2 linked regions of the Armatimonas rosea genome follow. The protein of the gene in region 1 interacts with the protein of each later gene in a pairwise test. Links are inferred from orthologs where the notes say so. Each region holds a gene or a part of one and is shown in the gene's direction. Other genes may lie near its edges.

Region 1 (11,167 bases):
TATTCGGCGTATTCCCGGACTCTCGGCTATCGATGAAGCCGTGGGGCGCGCCGTGGAGATGGGACGAGGGATCCTGCTCTCCACCGGCCTCTCCGATGGGATCGATATCATCACGCTCCAGGCACTGGCCATCTGCGCCAATGTCGCGGCCTCGGCGGCGCGCTACGGCACGCGAGTCCAGATGCCGGTCTACAACTCCGCCATGCTGCCAATCGCCGAGGACACGATCTCCAATGCCTACAACCAGGCCGGCCGCGGCGATGCGTACTCCCCCGACGATGTGCGCTATCTCTCCAACCAGCAGTTCGCCTACGCGGCGGGTGTGGCCGGGATGATCCAGCGCGAGAAGTTCGCCGCGACCTTCCTCTTTGGGACGTTCTTCGCCGAGTCGCTGATCATGGCAGAGAACGCCAACATGGTCGGAGCGATCCAGGTGGCCGGGACGCCATCGACCACGCAGGTGCCCTTCTTTATCGCCGCCTGTGACTATGTCATTATCGGAGACGAGTACTACGCCGCGACTGCCTATCTCACGCGCCAGCCGACCCTGCTAGGCTCGATGGTGGGCCAAGACCGGGTGAAGATTGGGATCCTGGCGATGGTGGTGGTGGGCGCACTCTGCACGAGCTTTGTCAAGCCCCTCCAGCACCTCTTTGGTAACCTGCTCTCCGATCAAAATGTCCCCATTGGGAAGCTCTTGGACGCTCCCGAGGAAGGAGGCTAGCTATGGGAATGCTCTTTTTAGGACTGCTACTGGGGCTGGTAGCGCTCTTTATTCTCACCCTCGTGCCCAACCGGCTCCGCAAGCCCCTGATCGCAGCGGTCACCCTGCTCTCGGGCTGTTTCTACGCGGTGGAGTTCTTCCTGCCCACCGGCGCGGTCGTGGCCAACAACAAGCAAAAGGCCGAGCTCATCAAGAAGTTTGGCGAGCAGCCCTCCACCCCCGTGGCCGAGAGCGAGATCACGGTCAAGCTGGAGCCCGATGCCCTCAAGAAGCTTCAGGAGCTCCCGCCCTCCGATGCACGCCTCGTGCTCAAGCAGCTCCCCACTGATGCGCCCAAGCCGCTCACCGCAGACGATGTCGAGAAGCTGACGGCACAGGAGAACTTCCTGACCCCGCGGCTGCAGACCGCCTCGGATGTCTCCAATGTGCTACAGGCCTTCGCGATCGGGCTGGGGATCTGGTCCCTGGTCTCGGTGCACCTGCGCAATATCGCGATGAAGCGCTCCGGCTGGGGCAACTCCGCGACCCTGATCGCAGCGATTGTCCTCATGGCACTGGCCCATATCGGCAAGGAGTATGTCAAAGAGGGGCCCTTCAAGACCCTCGATGACCTGCTCTACAACGGGCTGATGAAGAACCTGGACGCCACCATGTTCTCCATTATCGCCTTCTACATTGTCTCCGCTGCCTACCGCGCCTTCCGTATCCGCTCCCTGGAGGCGACCATTCTCCTCGTGGCGGCGGCGCTGGTGATGCTGGGCAATGTCCCGATTGGCCAGGCGCTCACCAACTGGATCCCCAACGACAAGCTTAGTGTCCTAACCAACCTGCGCCTGGAGAATATCGGGCAGTGGATCCTCAAGAAGGCAAGCTCGCCCGCAACCCAGGCGATCGACTTTGGGCTGGGCGTCGGAGCGCTGGCCACCTCGCTGCGGCTCTGGCTCTCGCTGGAGCGTGGCTCGTACTTTGAGGAGGAGCTCTAAGATGAAACTGCTTAGTGACCTGCTGAAGAAGCTCAGTAACCTGGACCGCCGCTACCTCTACCTGATGCTGGCGATTGTTATCGCGATCCCACTCCTGGTGCCCGTGGTCTCCAAGCCGCTCCCCAAGCCCGCGATCACGAGCTTCACCAAGAGCTACTACGACGCAATCGAGGGAGTCGCCAACGATCCGGCGGCCAAGAACAAGATCGCCATTGTCGCCTGCAACTTCGCCGCAGGGACCCTGGCGGAGAACCTCTCCCAGTGCGAGGCGACCGTCCGCCACCTGATGATGCGCAAGGTCAAGTTCGCTATCTTTGGCTTCAGCGACCCGCAGGGCCGCGAGCTTGGCCAGCAAGTGGTTGATAAGCTCGCCAAGGAGTACGACTACCAGTACGGCCGTGACTATGTCAACTGGGGCTACCGGCCCGCAGGTGCCTCCGTGGCCCTGATCAAGTCCGCAGTCAACGACCTGCCAGGTGCCCTGGGCAAGGACACGCGTGGGACCAATGTCGCCGATGTCCCCTGCATGGCGGGGATCAAGGGGGTCAACGATGTCTCGCTGATCGTCGAGATCGCCTCCGCCTCGACCTACGGGGTCTGGATTCAGTTCTACCAGCGCGCGGGCAAGCAGCCCATTCCCACCCTCTACTGCCCGACCTCGGTCATGGCAACCGAGGCGATCCCAAAGCTGGACTCCGGCCAGCTCCAAGGAATGCTCGTGGGGCTCAAGGGCGCGAGCGAGTACGAGCTCCTGCTCAAGGCCGAGGGGTTTGCGTCGTCGGCATCGGCATCGCTCTCCCTCTCGCACCTGCTGATCCTGGTGCTGATCGTGCTGGGAAACCTGGGAATGTTTATGGAGCGCAAGCAGCGCGCACTGGCTGAGGGAGGACGCTAAACCATGAGTGATGGAATGCTCAAGTCGATTGTGGTGCTTCTGGGAGTGCTCACCACTCTGGGAATCTACTCAATCCTCTACAAAGAGAATAAGGTCTTCCGCTTCTTCGAGCACCTCTACCTGGGGCTGGCGGGCGGCTACGCGATCGCGGCCAACTGGAACGATGTGCTCAAGCCCACTTGGTGGGAGCCGATGACCACCGATCCAGGCAAGAACTGGTGGATGGCGGCGCTCCTGCCCGCCGGTGCCCTGTTCTACTTTATCTACTCCAAGAAGAACGGCTGGATGGCACGCCTGATCTTTGGGCTCTTTATCGGCTTCGCCGCCGGGCAGTCGTTCCAGAGCTTCGCGGGGGACTACTTCCCGCAGTTCAAGAATGTCGCCACCAAGCCGCTCTGGGTGGAGGCCGACAAGATCAAGCCCGACTATCCGGTCGGGGCCTACGCCACCGTGCTCAACAACTGGCTCGCACTGGCGATCCTAGGAGCCGTGATGGTCTACTTCTTCTTCTCGTTTGAGCAGAAGAACAAGACGGTCAATAAAGTCTCCAAGTTCGGGCGCTACGCCATGATGGTCGCCTTTGGCGCGATGTTTGGCAACACGATCATGGCCCGTATGGCGCTGCTGATCGGGCGCATCTACTTCCTGATCCACGCCCCCGAGTCCATGAGCGGGCACTAGCAGCCGGGGATTGTCCGGGGATTGAAAATCCCCGGCAGAAGAGAGGGAGCGTCCCGGGGACGCGCGGAGCCTATGGGGTTCTGCGTCCCCGGGACGCTCTTTTTCCTGAGGCGGGGATTTCCAATCCCCGCCGGGTAAACTCAACCCGTGAAGCGACGCGATTTTCTGACACTCTCGGCGGGCGCCGGGGCCGCACTGCTGGCAAGCGATGAGGAGGCACACGCCGAGGAGCTGGGGGCGCTGGAGAAGCCGCCGCCCATCCCGCGCGAGTTCCGAGGCCTCTGGGTTGCCAGCGTCACCAATATCGACTGGCCCAGCAAGCCCGGCCTGCCCCCCGAGGAGCAGCGTGCCGAGCTGATCGCCCTGCTGGATAGGGCACAACGCCTCAAGCTCAACGCGGTCCTACTCCAGGTGCGCCCCGCCTGCGATGCCCTCTACCGCTCCGAGAAAGAGCCCTGGAGCGAGTACCTCACCGGAGTCATGGGCCAGGATCCCGGCTGGGACCCCCTCGCGGAGGCCGTCAAAGAGGCCCACGACCGGGGAATCGAGCTCCATGCCTGGGTGAACCCCTTCCGCGCACGCCAGTCCGGGGCCAAGAGCCCCACCGCGGCCAACCATGTCTCGGTTAAGCACCCCGCCTGGGTCAAGGCCTACGGTACGCTCCAGTGGCTCGATCCGGGTGAGCCCGAGGCCAGTAAGCACTCGCTCGATGTCCTGATGGATATCGTCCGGCGCTACGATATCGACGGTCTCCATGTCGATGACTACTTCTACCCCTACAAGCTCTACACCGACGAAAAAAACAAGGTCGAGAAGCCCTTCCCCGACGAGCCGGCCTGGAAGCGCTATGTTCAGGGAGGCGGCAAGCTCTCGCGCTCGGACTGGCGGCGCAAGAATATCGACGACTTCATCCGCACGCTCTATGAGCAGATCAAGGCGGAGAAGCCCCACGTGAAGTTTGGGATCAGCCCCTTTGGCATCTGGCGCCCCGGCAACCCGCCCCAGATCACCGGCTACGACTCCTACGAGAACCTCTACGGCGACAGTCGCAAGTGGATGCAGGAGGGCTGGGCAGACTACTTCGCGCCTCAGCTCTACTGGAAGATCGACCAAGCCGGGCAGAGCTTTCCCATCCTGCTGATCTGGTGGTCGGAGCAGAACCCGCTCAAGCGCCACCTCTGGCCGGGGCTCTACACCAGCAAGTACCCGCCGCTGGAGATCGAGTACCAGATCAAGGTCGCGCGCGGGCTCTCGGGGACGCCCAGTGGCCACCTGCACTTCTCCGCCGTCGTGCTGAAAAAAGGCATGGAGTCCGATACCAACACGATGGCGGGCCGCCTCGCCACGGTGGTCTACCCCGAGCCTGCGCTCGTCCCCGCCTGCCCCTGGCTCAGCACCGTCCCGCCTCCCGCTCCCCGCAATGTCCGCATCAGTGGTGAGCGCATCACCTGGCAGCAGGTCGAGCGCGCCTTTGTCTACGCCGTCCAGTGGCGCACCGGCGACCGCTGGAGCACCGTCATCCTCCCCGGTGACCACGCCGCCCACGAGACCGGTGCACAGGTAGACCAAGCCGTCGTGACCGCCGTAGATCGGCTCGGGAATGCATCGGTATAGCCGCCGGGCAATCAACTGCCCGGCACAAGCTCTGTACGCCGCGTCCTCGGGACGCTCCCTCTCTGGAGGCGGGGATTTCCAACCCCCGACAGCACACCCATGACAGTACTCCTCCTTGGCCCCCCCGACCCCTACGACGATACCCCGCACGTGACGCCCCAGACGCTCGCGGAGGTGCTGCGCGCTACGCCGGAGCCGGTGAGCCTGATCGCGACCGGGGAGTTTGCCGCGCTCGCGGCGCTCTTGGAGGCCGACCCGGCGCTGATTCGCTCCAAGATTGCGCGCCTCTTTCTGGTGGGGGGGCGAGCGGAGGGCGTGCTGCCTATCGACCCGCGTCTCAAGGAGCGCTACCCCGAGCGCTTCGGCGGTGCGCCCGACCCGACTTTTGCGCGTCTCCTGACCTCGGGGGAGGGCGTGATCTGGCTCCCCGGCGATCTCTGCCTCTGGCGGCACTGGGACGAAGACAAGCAAGAGGCGACTCTCCTCTCCACTTTGCCTGCGCTCTGCCTCGCCCGGCACCCCGAGCCGATGCCCTGGCTGCGCCTCTTTCGCACGGTCCCGGCGCGGGTTGCCGTGGACAATACCGGGCGTGTCACGGAGCTGACGGTCAATGCGCCCAGCCCCAATCTCTATGTCGTGGTCGCCATCGACGGCGCGGCGCTCTCGCGTTTTCTCATCGCTGAGCTCCCCCGCCGGGCGGGGGCGGGGGGGCAGGTGGTATCCTGACCCTGTGACAATTCTGGGGATCGATCCGGGGACAGCCACCACAGGTTTTGGTGTCATTCGCTACGAAGAGGGGCGGCTGATCCCTGTGGATGTGGGGGTCTTGCTCACGACACCGGACATGGCGCTCCCCGACCGTCTCAAGTCCATCTACGACGATATCAACACGCTCTTGGACCGCTACACGCCCGAGCTAGTGGCCACCGAGAAGCTGTTTTTTGATAAGAATGTCACCAATGGGATCGCGGTGGGGGCGGCGCGCGGGGTGATCCTGCTCGCCTTTGCCCAGCGCGGGCTCTCCTGGATGGAGTACACCCCCATGCAGGTCAAGCAGTCGGTGACGGGCTACGGGGCGGCGGACAAGCTCCAGGTCCAGGCCATGGTGACACGCCTGCTCAACCTCGCCGAGGTGCCCAAGCCCGACGATGCCGCCGATGCGCTGGCGGTCGCGATCTGCCACGCCCACTCCCACAAGATCAGCGGTCTCGGGCGTACCCGGAGCCGGGACAATCGAAGGTAAGCATGCCGCCACGACTCAAACAATCCATGAAGACGTTTCGGGGGCTTGCTCTCCTGCCACTGACTCTGCTGACGAGCTGCGCAAAAGTTCCGCCCGTTACCGGGGATGTTCCTAAGCTCCTGCGGGTCACCTTTGCCCTGCGGGGTGAGGTGCAGACCAACGAGACAGGCCTGCCCTACTACTACTTTGTCACCATCAACCGCACCGATAACCCCACCGATAACGGCCCCGTGCCGGTTGTCAGTGTGCCCTGGGGCAATGGCTTCGCCGCCGCCAACTCCGCGACAGGGCAGGGGTTTGTGGGCTTTGTCGCCTTCAACTACCGCGGCCCGGGCTTCCAGGTCTTCTCCTGCGAGAGCAATGGCGTCCTCAACAACCCGGTGAATGGAATCTTCACGCCCTTGGGAGTGCCCTTTCAGAGCACCCCGGTCTCTCGTGGGAGCAAGGTACTCTCCTTCCAGGTCGATCTCAACACGCTCCCGAACAAGACCGCCCGCTACGTCCAGCTCAATATCATCGCCACCAACAACGTCCCCCAAGGCGCTGAGGATGCCCCCAAGCTCTGGGATGCGCTTGGTGATGGGAGCCAGACGGGCTCACTCAATCAGTTTATTACGCTCGACACTCTCCAGAACCAGCTCAAGCGCAACAGCGACGACCGCCGGGAGCCGACACAAAACGATGTTCGCGACCACGTGGCAGCATTGGTGGACGAGCCCAACCTCGATATTGTCGACTGGGAGATTGAGTACCGGAACTAGGCTGCGGTACAATAATTAGGACTGGTCTCATTTTAGGCGAGGGAACTTTCTACCGTCCCTGGCTTGTACAGTAACTACGAGGACTTTACGATCATGTGGATTCGCACCGCAGCCCTGGCTGCTCTGGTTTCGTCGCTGGCATCCGCCGCTCCCGCACAGGCCCCCAAGCTTCCTGGCTTCTTCGCCGCAGCCAAGGCGACAGTCGCTCCGGTCAGTGTCAAGGCGGGGGCGAAGGCCACCCTGACCGTCACCATCACCATGGCTCCTGGCTTTCATATCTACGACCCCAAGCCCGGCGATGAGTTTGCCATCCCCTCCGAGGTGACTCCCACCAAAGTAGCAGGAGTGACCTACGGCAAGGCGGTCTGGCCCGCCCCGACCCTGCACGAGAAGACCCGAATCCACGAGGGGACGATCACGGTCACGGTGCCCATCACGCTCGCCAAGACGGTCAAACCGGGTACTCTGAAGCTGGGAGCGGCGGTGAAGGCCCAGGGCTGCAACGCCACCGGCTGCCTCCCGCCAGAGACGGTTCAGCTCTCCGCGCCGCTGACGGTGAGTAAGTAGTCATGCGACGCCTCCTTGCCCTCTTTGTGCTCGCGGCGGTTGCGGTTGGCAGTGCCTTCGCAACCCCCACAAAGCCGACTCTCTTCGCCACTGTCGCGCCAAGCCCCGCGCGGGCCGGTGAGTTTATCACGGTCCTGGTGACGGCAAAGCTCGCGCCCAAGATGCACATCTACGCGCTCGATGCCAACCCCGATCTCTTCACCGCCACCGAGCTAAAAGTCGAGGGCAAGGGCCTGACCGCGCTGGGAAAACCCGGCGAGTCCAAGCCAGAGCCGTTCTATAGCGCGCCCGACAAGGCCACGGTTGGGGTACATGCCAACGAGGCCACGTTCTCCCAGAACCTCAGCCTTGCCAAAGACACGTCCGCAGGCAACCTCCCCCTCAAGGTAACGCTCCGGTACCAGGTCTGCGACGACACCGGCTGCCTCCCCCCGACCACGGAAGAGGTCAAGCTCGCTCCGCTAACGGTCGAGGCCGGCACCGCCCGCCCCGAGTTCAGCAAGCCCCCCTTCGCGAAGCCGGAGGGGGTGGCGAGCCCCAGCGAGCCGGGGGAGGCAAAAAGCAAGTCTCCCTCAGATGCAGCGCCGACAAACCTGCTGACCTTTATCCTCACAGCCTTTGGTGCAGGGCTCCTGGCGCTCATCACCCCCTGTGTCTTTCCCATGATCCCCGTGACCTTTGCCTACTTTACCAAGGTCGCAACCGCCAAAGACGATGACCCCACGGTGGTGAACAAGACCATCTTTCGGCTGGCCGTGCTCTATTGCCTGGGGATTGTCGTGAGCTTTGTGGTCTTTGGGCTGATCACGGCGCTGACGGTCGGGGCGGCGGGCGCGACCCGCTTTGCGGCCAATCCGATTGTCAATGTGGGCTTTGGGCTGATCTTTATCGGCTTTGGCCTCGCGCTCTTGGAGGTCTTTGAGCTCAAGCTGCCCAGCAGTGTCCAGCAGCTCACCGGTGCGGGCCGCAAGACCGGCGGTTATCTCGGCGTGTTTCTGCTGGGGCTGACTTTTGTGATCGCCAGCTTCACCTGCGCCGCTCCCTTTGTCGGGACGGTCATGGTGCTGGCGGCCAAGGGGGGCGAGCCCATGCTGGCCGTGCTGGGAATGGCGCTCTTTGCCACCGCACTGGCACTGCCTTTCTTCCTGCTGGCGCTCTTCCCGAGCCTGCTCAAGAAGCTCCCCAAGTCCGGCGACTGGCTCACCACGATCAAGGGTGTCATGGGCTTCTTGGAGCTCGCCGCCGCGGTGAAGTTCTTCTCCAACGCCGACCTGGTCTGGAACTGGAACCTGCTCACCGTGCCACTCTGCCTGGCGCTCTATGGCCTCGCGTTATTAGGCTGTGGACTCTGGCTGCTGGGCAAGCTCTATGTCGGCTTCAATACCCCACAGGACAAGCCAACTATCGCACGTCGGGTCTGGGCGGGGCTCTTTATCGCCGCTGCCCTGTACTGTGTCTACGGTGTCTCCGGCCGCCCGACCCACCCGCTTCTCTCTGGCTTCCTGCCCCCCGCCGACCACACCGGCTTTGGGGTACGCAAGGGCGAGAACGAGCTGGAGTGGGAGCGGGACTTTGAGAAGGCCAAGTCGCTGGCGAAGGCAAGTGGCAAGCGCGTGATTATCGACTTCACGGGCCATACCTGCACCAACTGCCGCGATGTCGAGACCCGTGTCTTTCCGGAAGTCGCGGTCAAGACAGAGCTGGAGAAGTACATCCGAGTCCGCCTCTACACCGACCGCGACGGTGGCAAGTACGCGACGCCTGAGGAGGGCAGCCGCAACGCCGATCTCGCGATGACCTACTTCGACGCGATTGTCAACCCGCTCTACGCCGTGGTCGATGCCGATGGCAAGCTGATCGCCAAGACCGACTACAACCTCGCCAAAGACCCCACCCGTATGGCCGAGTGGCTCAAGAACGGCCACAGCTAGGCAATCGTCCCACCCAAGGAACGAGTATGGCCGGAACCACCAGGGTTCCGGCTTAAGAGGGCGATCCACCCGCTTGCGGGTGGATCGCCCTCTCAAGCCCGGACACTCGTTGTCCGGGCTTCACATTGTCCGGGCTCCTACGTTTCCCGTATAATGCCTTTATGAGTAAGACGCTTTTCTCGTTTCTCGCCCAGCCGCCGACGATGCGCAATGGGATTCCGCTCCAGCCCGCAGGAAAGATCATCCCGCCGATTGGGATGACCCTCAGCCCCACCGATAAGACCGCCCTCACCGATGGAGTCGCGGCGCTGGGGGCCAAGACCGACGCGCTCAAGAAGCACCCGCTCTGGCCCGATGTGGAGATCTACCGAAAAGCAGTCGCCTGGAGCCTGGAGGCCAACACGATCTACAATGCCCGCGAGCTTCAGACCGCCAAGGAGCTCCTGACCGAAGGCACCGCCCGCGCCGATGCCCTTGCACGCGGCCAAGCCCCGTGGACCAAACAAACCGGGCTTGTGGTGCGCGCCTACACCAGCAAGCTCGATGGCTCCGTCCAACCCTACGGCCTCGTGATCCCCGACAGCGCCTTCGACGGTCAGAAGCACCGCCTCGACCTGTTCATGCACGGGCGCGGCGAGAACCTGACCGAGCTCTCGTTTCTAGAGCAGCGTCGCAAGAGCCCCGGTGAGTTCACCCCTCCCGGCGCGCTCGTGCTCCACCCGTACGGGCGCTTCTGCAACGCCAACCACCTCGCCGGAGAAGTGGATGTCTTTGAGGCGATCGCCCATGTGCAGAGCCAGTACAAGATCGACGAGGACCGCATTATCCTGCGTGGCTTCTCCATGGGTGGGGGCGCGACCTGGCACCTATCGGTCCACCACCCCGACTACTGGTGCGCCGCCGCGCCCGGCGCGGGCTTCGCCGACACGATCCGCTTCTCCAACCTGAAAGAGAGCGAGATTCCAGGCTGGCAGCGCAAGCTCCTGCGCCTCTACGACCCGGTGGACTGGGCGGTGAATCTGGCGCAGTGTCCGCTGGTGGTCTACTCAGGCGAGATCGACGGCCAGAAGCTGGCGGCCGATGACATGGAGGCGGCACTGAAGGCAGAGGGGCTGCCCATGACCCATATTATCGGGCCAAAGACGGGCCACTCCTACCATAAAGACAGCAAGCCGCTCATCAATGCGGAGCTGGATAAGTACGCCGCGCGGGGCCGCGACAAGAACCCCCAGAAGGTACGCCTGACCACCTGGAGCCTGCGCTACGCCAAGTCGAACTGGCTGCAGATTACGGGGCTGGCCAAGCACTGGGAGCGCGCCCGCGCCGAGGCCGAGCAGAGCGCCGATGGCAAGAGCGTGACGATCAAGACCAGCGGGGTGACCGCCCTCCAGCTGGCGCGGAGCTTCAAGAGTGTCAACCTGGATGGCCAGCAGCTCGCGGGGGCGGTTTTTTATAAGGACAAAGATGGGAAGACCTGGCGCGCTGGTGAGCCCCGTGGGAAAGAGCTTCGCAAGAAGCCTGGTCTGCAAGGCCCCATCGACGATGCCTTTATGAACCGCTTTGTCTTTGTGCGCCCGACCGGGATTCCCAAGACCCCTGAGCAAGGGGCGTGGGCGAAGAAGGCTATGGAGCAGGCAATCGACGACTGGAAGACCTTCTTCCGCGGCGAGGTCGTGGTGGTCGACGACGATAAGCTGACGGCAGAGCAGATCCGCAACGCCAACCTGGTGCTCTGGGGTGACCCGGCATCCAATAGCGTGATCGGGCG
Region 2 (11,353 bases), on another replicon or contig:
CGCCGCTCGTCCTTGAGCGCATGAAGCGCGTCGACCCAACCCTTGCGCGCCGCTACGAACAACGCAGCGGACAATAATCCCCTGCGCGCCTGCCCCCTGACCCCCGCCGGGTACCCTCTGGGTGGGGGGGATATAGATGGAAAATGACCGATTTATTGCAACCCCATAGCGGCAACTTTGCCGCGCTCACCGGATTTCAGCTCAATGGCCTCGCGGAGGGCCCGATCCATGGCACGACCGTGATCGCCGTGAAGTACAAAGACGGTGTCCTCACCGTGGGCGACCGCCGCGCCACGGGCGGGATGGCGATCATGTACGACAAGGCCGAGAAGGTGCTCTCGCTCGATGACTACACGCTGATCTCGATCTCGGGGAGCTTCTCCAAGGCGATCGAGCTGGTGCGCTACCTGCGCATGGCCTTCAAGTACTACGAGCGCTCCCAGCTCCAGCCCATGAGCCTCGATGGCAAGCTCAACGAGCTCGGGAAGCTGATCGCCGGCAACATGATGGCGGCGATGCAGGGAATCGGCCTCGTGATCCCGATCCTCACGACCTTCGACACCAAGAAAAACGAGGGACGTGTCTTCTTCTACGACGGCGGCGGGGCGCGCTTCGAGACCGCGGAGTACGCGGCGGCGGGCTCGGGCTCGACCCAGATTCGCGGCGCGTTTGAGTACATCGGGCGCACCAAGGGCCCGTTTCGCGAGATGGATCGTGACACGGCGCTCCGTGAGGTGCTGACCCTCCTGGAGATCGCGGCGGACCTGGATGCGGCGACCGGCGGGGCGGCCAAGTACCTCCCGCTCGCCAAGACCATCACCGCCGACGGTATCGCCGATGTGGAGGAAGAGACCCTCCGCGCGATCGTCAAGACCACCCTCGCGTCCGAGCCCGCACTGGTTCAGGGATAAGCTATGTCCTACAATTTCTATGATTTTAACAACGCGCTCCAGCAGCGCAACGAGTATGTCGAGGACCGTCTGCGCGACGGCTCCCCGGTGGTGGGGCTTAGCTACGACGGCGGCCTGCTGCTCCTGACCCTCCGGCACAGCCAGCGCAAGGTCTACGAGATCTACGACAAGATGATGATGGCGGCGCTGGGCAAGCAGAGCGATATCGAGAGCATCCGCCTCGCCGCGATCGACGCAACGCACCGCGAGGGCTTCCAGCGCTCCGAAGACGATGTCAGCGTCCAGCGGCTGGTCGGCTTTGGCCTCTCGCCTGCCGTCAAGCGCATCTACAACGACAACAACACGATCCCGCTCACGTTCAAGGGGGTCTTTGCGGAGCTCCACCCGGAGCCCGCCGACGATCTCTACTTCACGCTGGGCTACGACGGCGAGTTTCGCAACACCAAGCGCTTCGCCGTGGTCGCCGGGACGGTCTACGCGTCGGAGCAGGCCGAAGAGTCGCTCAAGGACGCCCACCTGGGCAACCTGGAAGACACCCTCAAGGCAGCGCTGAAGGCGTGGGGAATCGCCCGCACGCAGCTCGCGCCCCTGCCGGAGAAGCTCGACGAAGACGGCGAGGAAATTGTCCCCCCACCGACGCCTGAGGAGATCATCAAGACCGCCTTCGCCGATGGCCTGAGTGTCGAGGCCGCCATCCTAGAGCGCCACACCAAGCGCGAGAGCCGCTTCCGCCTCCTCACCGAAGCGCAGCTAGAGCCCGTCCTGGCGGACTACAGGTAGTTTAGACCGCCCCCGTTGGAGGGGGGCGTCTTGCTGTCGTCGCAGGCTCCGACACAAAGGGCTTCGCCCACCCCGAGTGAACTCGGGATTATGGCCTGAGGCCTTTGTGTCCGAGGCACGAGGACAGCAAGACGCTCCCGTTCATGGGAGCGATCTAAACGGGAGCCAAAAATGAGCGTCCGCTACCTCGTCGTCACCAACCCCCTCCGCGAGCCCTACTACGGCCTCGCCGTCCTCCACGCCGACTACCGTACCCGAACCATCGCCCCGGTGATCGTCGCCGATCCCGACGGCAAGACCGTCCCCTCGCGCCTCGTCAACGAAACCCTCGGGGAGCCCGAGGCCGATGGCAAGCGCCGCTGGTCTTTTGATCTAGAGTTCTTCTGCGACTGCGACCCGTTAGCGACAGTCGCCTACGCCGCCCGCTTCGGCGACGACCCCGCCTCCCAAGTCCCCGAGGACCAGTGGCGCTGGCGCCGCAAAGAAGGTGTGCTAATGGCGATTGAGCGTGAAAACCTCTAGAAGTTCTTCTGAACCCAGCAGTAGAGATGTCCGGTCTTCTTGTCGTAGTAGAGAATGTAGTACGTGCCATCCTCTCGCTTCGCCGGATCAAAAGTGGGGGTTATTGCAAAGCGACCAGGGCCGCCTGGCTTCCACCAAAAGGGAGGCTGGTGCCAAAAGAGCGGTGGAACCGCAGTGTTTGAGTTGTGCTCTGTGAGCTGGAGCTCCTTAACCAGAATGTCAAAGAGCTTGGGGTCTGCTTTGATTCGCCAGAGCTCTCTACTATCCACAACAAACGATGTCTCGTAGCAGTAGGCTTTACCGGCAAGGGAAGCGTGCGACTTCGCCCACTCAGGGAGAGGATCGGGGCGAGCAGGCCAGTCGCGTTCTCCCAGATAGCCCGTCACCAACAGAATGCCTAGAACCAGTCCGGTAATGAGTGCGATTTTGAGCATCTTTTTCATGGTGAACTTTCCGCCTGGCTAGCACGGGAGCGAGTATAATCCAGAGCAATGATAGCGCAACTGACGGGAAAAGTGGTGCGGGTGGCGACACCTGCGGTGGTCTTGGATGTAAACGGGGTCGGGTACAAGGTCTCGGTGCCGCTCTCGGTGATCGAGCAGCTGCCTGCCGATGGCTCGCCGGTGACCTTGGTGACACACATGATTGTCCGTGAGGACGACCTGAGCCTCTATGGGTTTCTGGAGGAGAGCGACCAGCAGGTCTTTGAGCTACTTCTCACGGTGAGCGGGGTCGGGCCAAAAGTGGCGCTGGGCCTACTCTCGGCGCTGGGCGGCGATGGAATTGCGCGGGTCGTGAGCTCGGAGGATGTTCGGGCGATCACCAAGACACCCGGGATCGGCCCCAAGCTGGCGCAGCGGCTCGTGCTGGAGCTCAAAGATAAGCTCATGGCCTATGGCTTTAGCCGAAAGGTGGAGCATCTCGCGGCCTCGGCCACGGTCAAGGTGCGCAGTGCCAACGACCAGCTCTTGGAAGATGTCAGCTCCGCGCTCACCAACCTGGGCTACAACAAGAACGACGCGCTCAAGGCCGCCGAGCTTGCCCTAACCGAGGCGCTCAAGACAGACAGCAGTCCCCAGTTTGCAACCGTGCTCCGCGCCGGGCTTAACCGGCTCTCGAGGTAGGATTCCCCCTAACCCCCGCCCGGCGGGGGGACAAAGAGGAACGATGTTTCTTCCTTTTCTCCCCCCCGCCCGGCGGGGGCAGGGGGGGGAGAGGAGAAGGTAAAGAAGATGCCAATTCAGTCTAGTGATATTCGAACGGCCAGCGGCGGCGGTGGCGGTGTGCCGCCCCCGGAGCGCTTGGTCGGCGGGGGCTTTCAGGGCGGGGGGAGCGGCGGCGACGACGAAGGCGAGCTCTCGCTGCGGCCTAAGCGGCTGGCGGAGTACATCGGGCAGCCCAAGATCAAGGAGCGCCTCGGGCTCTCGCTCACAGCGAGCAAGATGCTGGGGCAGGCGCTGGACCACGTGCTACTCAGTGGCCCTCCCGGACTGGGCAAGACCAGCCTCGCAAACGTGATTGCCAATGAAATTGGCGCAAATTTGAAGGCAACCAGCGGTCCAGCGATCGAAAAGCCTGGTGACCTTGTGGCGATCCTCTCGAACCTCGAAGAGGGCTCGGTTTTATTTATCGACGAGATCCATCGGCTCAATCGGCTGGCGGAGGAGTTTCTCTACCCGGCGATGGAGGACTACGAGATGGACATGATCATCGGGCAGGGGCCGTCGGCGCGGACCGTGAAGATCCAGCTCCCACGCTTTACCCTAATCGGGGCGACCACGCGGCCGGGGCTCTTGACCAACCCGCTGCGGGATCGCTTTGGCATTCACGAGGCCTTTGAGTTCTATGGAACCGGCGACCTCACCCAGATTGTCTCACGTTCAGCGGGGATTCTGGGAGCGGCGATCGATGAGAGCGGAGCAGAGCAGATCGCGAGCCGCTCGCGGGGGACGCCGCGAATCGCCAACCGGCTGCTGCGGCGGGCGCGGGACTACGCGTTGGTGAAGGGTGATGGGACGATCACAGCGGCGATGGCGGATGCCGCGCTGAAGATGTACGAGGTCGATGCGCTAGGCTTGGATGAGTTCGACCGGCGCTTCTTGCGGACGCTGATCGATAAATTTGACGGTGGCCCGGCGGGTCTGGAGACCTTGGCCGCGACACTGCGGGAAGAACGCGATACCATAGAGGACGTGGTGGAGCCCTACTTGATGATGCTGGGGTTTTTGAACCGAACCCCCCGCGGCCGCGTCGCAATGCGTGGAGCCTACGAGCATCTCAAGATTCCCTATGGCAAGGGGCCGGGGCTCTTTGATGGCTAGACGGAGATAATAACGATGAACTGTCCGGGATGTCGAGCACGCAATCCGATTGGCAATAAGTTCTGCCGTGAGTGTGGGCAGAAGATACCACTGGAAGAGAATACGCTTGCGCAGGAAGAAGCACTCAAGGCCGAGGCGGAGCGTGCGCGGGAGCGTGTGGCCCAGCTACTGACCCGCGCCTTCACGCTCTCCCAGCAGGGCAAGCCTGCCGAGGCCTTGCCACTAGCGGAGGAGGCTGCCGAGCTCCTGCCCTCCTCGACATCCGCGCTGACCCTCTGCTCTACCCTCTATGAGCGCCTGGGCAAGAACGACCAGGCGATCGCCATGATGGAGAAGGTGGTCGCGCTCAACCCGGAGTCGACGGTCGATGTGGACAAGCTGGACCGGCTGAAACGGGGGGTGCATCTCCTTCCCGCGCGTCCCACGATTGCTGCCGCGGAGGAGTCCGACGACGACGGGCGTCGGCGCTGGCTGCCCATTGCCTTCGCGGTGGGGGCCGGAGCGCTGGTGCTCACCTTGGGGGGGATCGCTCTCGTGAAGTCCCAAGACAAGAAGGATCCCGCGCCCCTGGCGGTTCAGGAAGTGGTGGCAACCCCGACACCTGCGCTCTTGCCCGGCGCACGTAGCACGATAGCCGGGGGAGTCGCCCAGGGAGGGGCTGGTCCGCTCTCTCCCCCCACGGTGGAGGCACGAAGCGATCCCTTCGCACCGATTGGCCGCGTTCCGATGGGAGCGACACCGGAGCCACAGCGCAATCCGATGCGGGCATCGGGGCCGCGTGCGGGGCGACCGGAGGGCGGCGTGGCCCTGCCCAACCCGCGTGAGGCCTTCTCGCGCGAGCCGCAGGGCCAGACGGTCCTAGGAGTGCCGCCTGTGAGCTTGCCGTCTGCGCCTGGAGGCACCGGGATTCGCAATCCCCAGCTCCCCGCACTCGGGGGCATCCAGCGCAACCCCGATGCGATCCCCGCCGGGCCACCGACCTCGCCCCAGGGCCAAGGAATCCCCGCGGGCCGTCCCACGGGAGCGGAGCCTCCTGCGGAGAGCGGTGGCTCGGGGGGGAGCTATATCCGCGTCCGAGAGCACCAGGGCGGCGGCGGTACCGGCAATACGGGCGGGAGTGGAGAGAACCAGACCTCGTCACGTAGCGGCGATCCCTTGCTTCGGGCACAGACCTTGCAGGTAGCAGGTCGGTACCGCGAGGCGATCACCACCTACCGGGAGGCGCTCTCTGCAGGAGCCCCAGCGGGCGATGTCCAGCAGGGAATTGCCCTCTGCCACCAGCGCCTTGGGGAGAAAGCCCCGGCGCGCTCTGCCTACCAGCAGGCAATCACGGCGTTTGAGGCACAGGTGCGCGCCGGACGCAGTATCGATCTCGCAAGCCGAGGGATCGCTGCTTGCCGCGCAGCACTGGATGTCCTCGGTAGCTGACTTTTGTTGTTAAGGATCTGATGAACCGACGAATCTTTTTACTCTCTTGTCTGGGACTGAGCGCCCTGCCCGTGCAGGCGTTTCAGGCACGGCCTAAGGTGCTGATCTTTCCGACGGCCATGGGGCGTGTGGCGGCGGTCACCGAGGAGAAAGCCGGCCCCGACGGGCTCACCGATGGCGACCGGATTAGCATGGCCGCTCGCGCGGTCCGGGAGCGCCTCGACGAAGAAAATGTCGTGACGACGCTGCTCTACGATGGCAGTGATAGCTACTTCCAGAAAGCGATTGTCGATTCAAAAGTCAAGCTCGCCCCCGGCACCGAGCCCGATGAAGCCGCGCGGATCAAGATTGGGGCCCAGCTCGGGGTTCACTATGTTGTCACAGTCTACTCCCGGCTCTCGATTGAGCAGCCTCTCAGCCAAAAGGCGGCCCCCAAGCCCGAGGAACTGAAGGGACGCCAGAAGCAGATCGCCGATGCCTTGGGGCAGAAGCCCATCGAGCAGGTCAACCAGCTCAATGCCATCGCTTCCTCCCAGCAGCCTCCTGTCTTGGAGATGGAGGCCATCGAGCTCCGTCCGGGAGGGAAGGTCGGGCAGCGCTGGCAGGATCGGATCGGAATGGCGGCAGTGCAGGGGGGGCGACGCCTTCCGGGCGCGATTCCGCCGGGTATGGAGAGTGCCGCTCGAACCCTGGTCTACCGGTTTCTCGGGGGGCCGCTCAAGGAGTTTACACGGACCGCCCTCGATCCCTCGCTGGTCCCGCCCAGCACGCCGCGGCCCGCTCCCGTGGAGGTCGTCCCCCTCGACTTCGACCAGGAAGCGGCCCGCCTGATCACCGAGGCACAAGAGCAGCTCCGTCGTGACCAAGCGCCGGGGGCCATTGCCCTGCTACGTCAGGCGGTTAACTACCAGCCACGCGCCGCCGCTTCTCGCATCCTACTGGCAGAGGCCTATCAGAAAGCCCACCGCCCCGCCGATGCCGCCAATGAGATTCGTCGGGCGCTCAAGCTCACCACCGATGCAACCCCAGGCCAGCGCGCCGAGCTGATTCGCCTTCTCGCACGAGCGCTCGTCGAGGACGGTGACCAAGACGGTGCGACACAGCTCTTCAACCAGCTCCTCGCAGACAACCCCCGCAACAGTGAGGCACGCCTTGGGCTCGCCGAGCTCTTGCTGGCACGCAACCAAGGGGAGGCGGCAGAGATCCAGTTCCGCCTGATCCGAGAGAGCGATAAAAACAATGTCGATGCCGGCCAAGGTCTGGCGAGCCTCTTGCTCTCACGGGGAGCCCTTGATGAGGCGATAAAAGAGGCACAGGCGAGCCCCCCGGCCGTCCGGCACGCCATGGCGACCCAGATCTTTATCGAGTCCGCCCAGTCGATCGCCGCGCGCATGCTCCAGAACCGGACGGCTTGGGAAGAGAACAAGCTCAGCCGCGAGATCTTCTACAAAGCCGCGACCTCCCAGTCCGACCGTGCCAAGCAGCTTGCGGAGCTACTGACGACAGCCCTACCGCCGGAGAATGCCCCCGAGGTACTCCGTATCTCCCACAACCGCCGTGTGCTGGCCGCCAGCCTCCTCTCGCAGTCGTTGGGGAGCCTCAAGGAGTTTCTGGAGACCGGGGACACGGCCACGGGGGTGCGCTCGCGAACCCTGCTCAATGAGTTCTACACCGAGATGAAAGACGCCCAAAACGCGAAGAAATAGGGGAGGCGGGGCGCTGTAACCTCTGCCCTGCTTTTCCTGTCTTTGCTGGTGTGCACTTTCTAGAATCCATACGCGTTGCGATCACCGCGCTGATCGCCAACAAGCTGCGCTCGCTCTTGACCATGCTCGGGGTCATCATTGGCGTGGGGGCGGTGATCATCATGATCTCCATCATCCAGGGCGCTCGCCAAAAAGTCGTCAAGGACTTCAATGAAAATGGCACCAACGTGGTCTTTGCCTTCTATGCCCCCAAGCGGGAGAAGCGCAACCTAGGCAAGTTCGAGGGCTTGACCATGGACGATGTCGAGGCGATCGAGCGCCGGGCAACCCTGATCGAGACCATTGTGCCCCGCCTAGAAGGCCCCGCCAAGGTCGTCCGTGGCAAGAAAGACTTCAATGCCAAGGCGGTTGGCGCGACGGGCGACTATCTCTCGGTGAACCCGGTGAAGGTGGAGCAGGGGCGCTTCTTCTTGGGGAGTGGCCTCAACCTGAAGGGCGCGCTCGATGCGGTCGCGGAGCAGCAGGCCAATGAGCTCAAGGTTGCCCATGGGCGTTTTTTAGGAATCGACGATCAACAAACCTGGGCGAAGGTCTGTGTGATCGGGGATAAGATCAAGAAGCAGCTGTTTGAGACCGACGAAGACCCGCTTGGGCAGGTGATCACGGTCTCGATTGGCCAGGCGCGGCTTCCCCTTACCGTGGTGGGGGTGCTGGAGTACAAGGGCAACAACAACTTTGGGGATACGTCGCCCGATGAGCAGATCCTGATTCCCTTCTCGACCATGCAGAAGCGCTTCAGCGGGAGCCGGGTCGTGGCGGCGCTCTCCGCGCGCTCCAAGGGGGACGGCACGGCGGAGGCGGCGGCGGACCAGATCTTTGCCATCCTCAAGGCACGCCACCCGGACCAAGCGCAAGACTTCATTATCGATACGCAAGAGGGGCTCCTCAAGCGCCTCGATCAGGTGCTGCTGGTCTTTCAAGTGGTGCTGGGCGGGGTGGGCTTTCTCTCGCTGCTGGTCGGGGGGATCGGGATCATGAACATCATGCTGGTCTCGGTCACCGAGCGCACCAAGGAGATTGGGATTCGCAAGGCAGTCGGGGCCAAGCGCAACGATATCCTGCTCCAGTTTGTCACCGAGAGCATGACGGTCTCGGGGCTGGGGGGGCTTCTAGGAGTGGCCTTTGGCTACGGTGTCTCCGCGGCGATTGGCTTTGCGATGAAAGACCGGCTCCCGACCTTTGTCCCGCTCTGGGCGGCGGGGCTGGGCTTTGGCTTTGCCGTGAGTGTCGGGATGTTCTTTGGTATCTACCCCGCGGTGCGCGCCTCCAAGCTCGACCCAATCAACGCCCTGCGCTACGAGTAGCACAGGGCGCTGTCGGCGCGCACCGTAATGGGGCTTATTGGATGGTAAAGCGGATCTCTGCGGTCTCGCCCGAGCCCTTGCCCTTCATCGTGATGGTCTGGCCCTTTGTCCCGATCTTCTTTCGCTCTCCGCTGATGGGATCGCGGTGGAAGATCTCCCCACTGACCCGGTTGTAGACCAGGGGCAGGTTGCTCAGAGGCACCGAGACCGGCCCGCTGCTCTTATTGGGGTTGATATCCACCACATCGTCCTTCAGGGTGTCGGACTCCATGAGTGTGATCACAATCGGCACCTCTTCGTCTTGGCCCACCGTGACCGTGTGTGTCCAGTTGGGCTCGATCATGGACTTGTCCTCGACAGTCCCGGTGCGCTTCTCATTTCCGGCGATACTGAGCTTGGCGTAGAAATCCGGCGACTCGCCAAAGTCCCCGACTGCGGAGACCTTGGTGACCTTGACCGTCACCTGACTGGGGAGCACTTCCTGGACGATGCGTACCTTGCCACGAATCGCGTACTCTCCATCGTCTTTGTTTTTAAAGTGCATGTTGATCGGGATGCCACCGGCGCCCGCCTGCTCCAGCTGCTCGTAGGTCCACGTGTCCGCATCCGCCCCCATGAGATCGTCGGGGTCCACGATACCCGCGAGGGTCAGGTTTTGTACCGTCGCAGAGATCGCTGCGTTCTTAACCTGGGTCGTGACCTTCTGACGGATCGCGTCGATATCGAACTTCTGCTGAAACATGGCGAGGGTGAGCTGGTCTTTGAGGGTGCTCACAATGGCATCACGGCTGGCGTTGGCGGCCTGCACCGTGCTTCCATCTTCCTCCACGACGGCGACAATCACCCCTGCCAGGGCGACTTTCTTGGAGAAGGGGCCAATGACATCCGGGGAGATGGGCTTCATCGTGTGCTTGAACTGGCCTGTCGAGGCGGGGATGGAGTACCAGGTACTTCCCTCCTTGCACCAGTCGTCTTCGTTCTTAATATTTTTCTGCGTTTTGTTGGCCTTGAGGACCGTCACCGTGGACGATGGCAAGGCGGCGAAACCGGCATTGCCACTCAGCGCTCCGACTTTAACCGTGCTCCCGTCGATAAAGAACGGGACCGCGATCAAATAGGGCTCGTCCTTAGTGAGCGAGTCGTTTTCGTCGATACACTTTATCTGGTCGATATCGACAACGACATTGATATCGGCGCGTGCGGCGGGACAGGCGAGCAGGCTAAGGGCAACAAGGCTTCCCCAGAGAGCTCGTGGGTGGGTAAAGAGAGACATTGTCTAATAGGTTCCTTTCAGTGCCTATTCTCTCAGGGAATAGTGGACAGAAAGGTGGACAATGCGGGTTTAAAACCGTGGACAGTGGTTTTTTATGCCTTGAGGGCGGTTCGGACAAGAGCCGCTTCCGCATCGCGCCGCCGGTTCATGCCCTCTGCAATCGTTGTCCCCACCCAGATACGCTTCATGGCCTCCAGCTGCTCGGCGATGGCGGCGTAGTCTTTCGTGGCGACCAGGTCCTTGATGGCGCGCATCTCTTTACGCCGCTCGCCCACCAGCGACGTCCCCCGGTTAAAGACCAGGGAGAGCAGGGCACCACGGACATTGGGAGGGAGGTTCTCCACGCCGGGAAAGGTGGCCTTGGTCTTGCGCCAGAAGGTCGCGATTGTCGTGTTCTTAAAGACCGCCAGAGCATCGTCCCAGTCCACGACGATATCTTTGACGCCCGCGATGGCCTTCTCGGCGTCCTTGCCCTTCTTGCCCGCGCAGGCCAGGAGGCGCTTGAGGTCCTTGGGGGTGAGGTAGGCTTCCCAGTCTGCCTGGATCGTCTCTTTCTCGTAGTAGCCCAGGTCGTAGCCCACCCCGATCGTGACACCGGAGGCCTCCCCGGGCCAGGTGGGGGACTTGAGCTTCTTTTCGTAGTAGGCCTGTCCGCCGCCCACCTCGAACTGCAAGATCAGCTTGAGCGACGCGCTACTAAGGGCCATCGTCGTGGGCTCCAAGCTCCTCAGGCTCCGCGAGGCTGTAGTCGTGCTCCTTGGCGCGCGAGCTCGTGTCGATGGTTCGCTGGATCAGCTCCTGGCGGATGCTCTCCTGGCTGGTCTGGGCCACGGTCGCCACCGATGCCTGGGTGCGCCAGTCCACAAAGCTCTGTCCGATCGTGTAGGCCCCAACAAGGCTCCCGAGAAACGTGACGACCATGGTCGAGAGGGAGACGATATGCGGCGCGATCTCCGGCTTTATCACACAGACCGTCACGCCCGTGCCGTAGGTGAGCATCACGCAGGCCAGCCCGATAATAGCCATGGTCCATTTTTTGCTCTGGAGT

What was found.
Region 2: the proteins of ruvC (region 1) and ruvA interact in binary tests that used the Escherichia coli proteins (3 or more experiments, as listed by UniProt). The link is inferred for Armatimonas rosea from one-to-one orthologs.

Annotation. Positions count from the first base shown.
Region 1 is NZ_JACHGW010000002.1:1,269,655-1,280,821, forward strand. What follows is about bases 4,623-7,383. They hold ruvC (crossover junction endodeoxyribonuclease RuvC), read left to right. Parts: upstream 4,623-5,627; coding sequence 5,628-6,140; downstream 6,141-7,383. Other genes in these bases: HNQ39_RS13805 (family 10 glycosylhydrolase), read left to right, coding at 4,623-4,897; HNQ39_RS13810 (hypothetical protein), read left to right, coding at 4,997-5,623; HNQ39_RS13820 (hypothetical protein), read left to right, coding at 6,167-6,901; HNQ39_RS13825 (protein-disulfide reductase DsbD N-terminal domain-containing protein), read left to right, coding at 6,965-7,383. In the rest of the region: HNQ39_RS13785 (DUF6754 domain-containing protein), read left to right, coding at 1-724; HNQ39_RS13790 (hypothetical protein), read left to right, coding at 727-1,707; HNQ39_RS13795 (hypothetical protein), read left to right, coding at 1,709-2,602; HNQ39_RS13800 (hypothetical protein), read left to right, coding at 2,606-3,283; more of HNQ39_RS13805, read left to right, coding at 3,431-4,622; more of HNQ39_RS13825, read left to right, coding at 7,384-7,468; HNQ39_RS13830 (protein-disulfide reductase DsbD family protein), read left to right, coding at 7,471-9,399; HNQ39_RS13835 (prolyl oligopeptidase family serine peptidase), read left to right, coding at 9,561-11,167.
Region 2 is NZ_JACHGW010000004.1:756,826-768,178, reverse strand. The notes cover bases 1,574-4,520. They hold ruvA (Holliday junction branch migration protein RuvA), read left to right. Parts: upstream 1,574-2,704; coding sequence 2,705-3,337; downstream 3,338-4,520. Other genes in these bases: ruvB (Holliday junction branch migration DNA helicase RuvB), read left to right, coding at 3,446-4,520; HNQ39_RS22990 (hypothetical protein), read right to left, coding at 2,210-2,656; HNQ39_RS22995 (hypothetical protein), read left to right, coding at 1,863-2,213; HNQ39_RS23000 (hypothetical protein), read left to right, coding at 1,574-1,691. Outside these bases: HNQ39_RS30870 (UBact family ubiquitin protein), read left to right, coding at 1-77; HNQ39_RS23005 (proteasome subunit alpha), read left to right, coding at 144-911; more of HNQ39_RS23000, read left to right, coding at 915-1,573; more of ruvB, read left to right, coding at 4,521-4,534; HNQ39_RS22975 (tetratricopeptide repeat protein), read left to right, coding at 4,550-5,962; HNQ39_RS22970 (tetratricopeptide repeat protein), read left to right, coding at 5,983-7,668; HNQ39_RS22965 (ABC transporter permease), read left to right, coding at 7,719-9,032; HNQ39_RS22960 (C2 domain-containing protein), read right to left, coding at 9,067-10,305; HNQ39_RS22955 (glycoside hydrolase family protein), read right to left, coding at 10,398-11,012; HNQ39_RS22950 (hypothetical protein), read right to left, coding at 11,002-11,353. UniProt on the Escherichia coli protein: The RuvA-RuvB-RuvC complex processes Holliday junction (HJ) DNA during genetic recombination and DNA repair.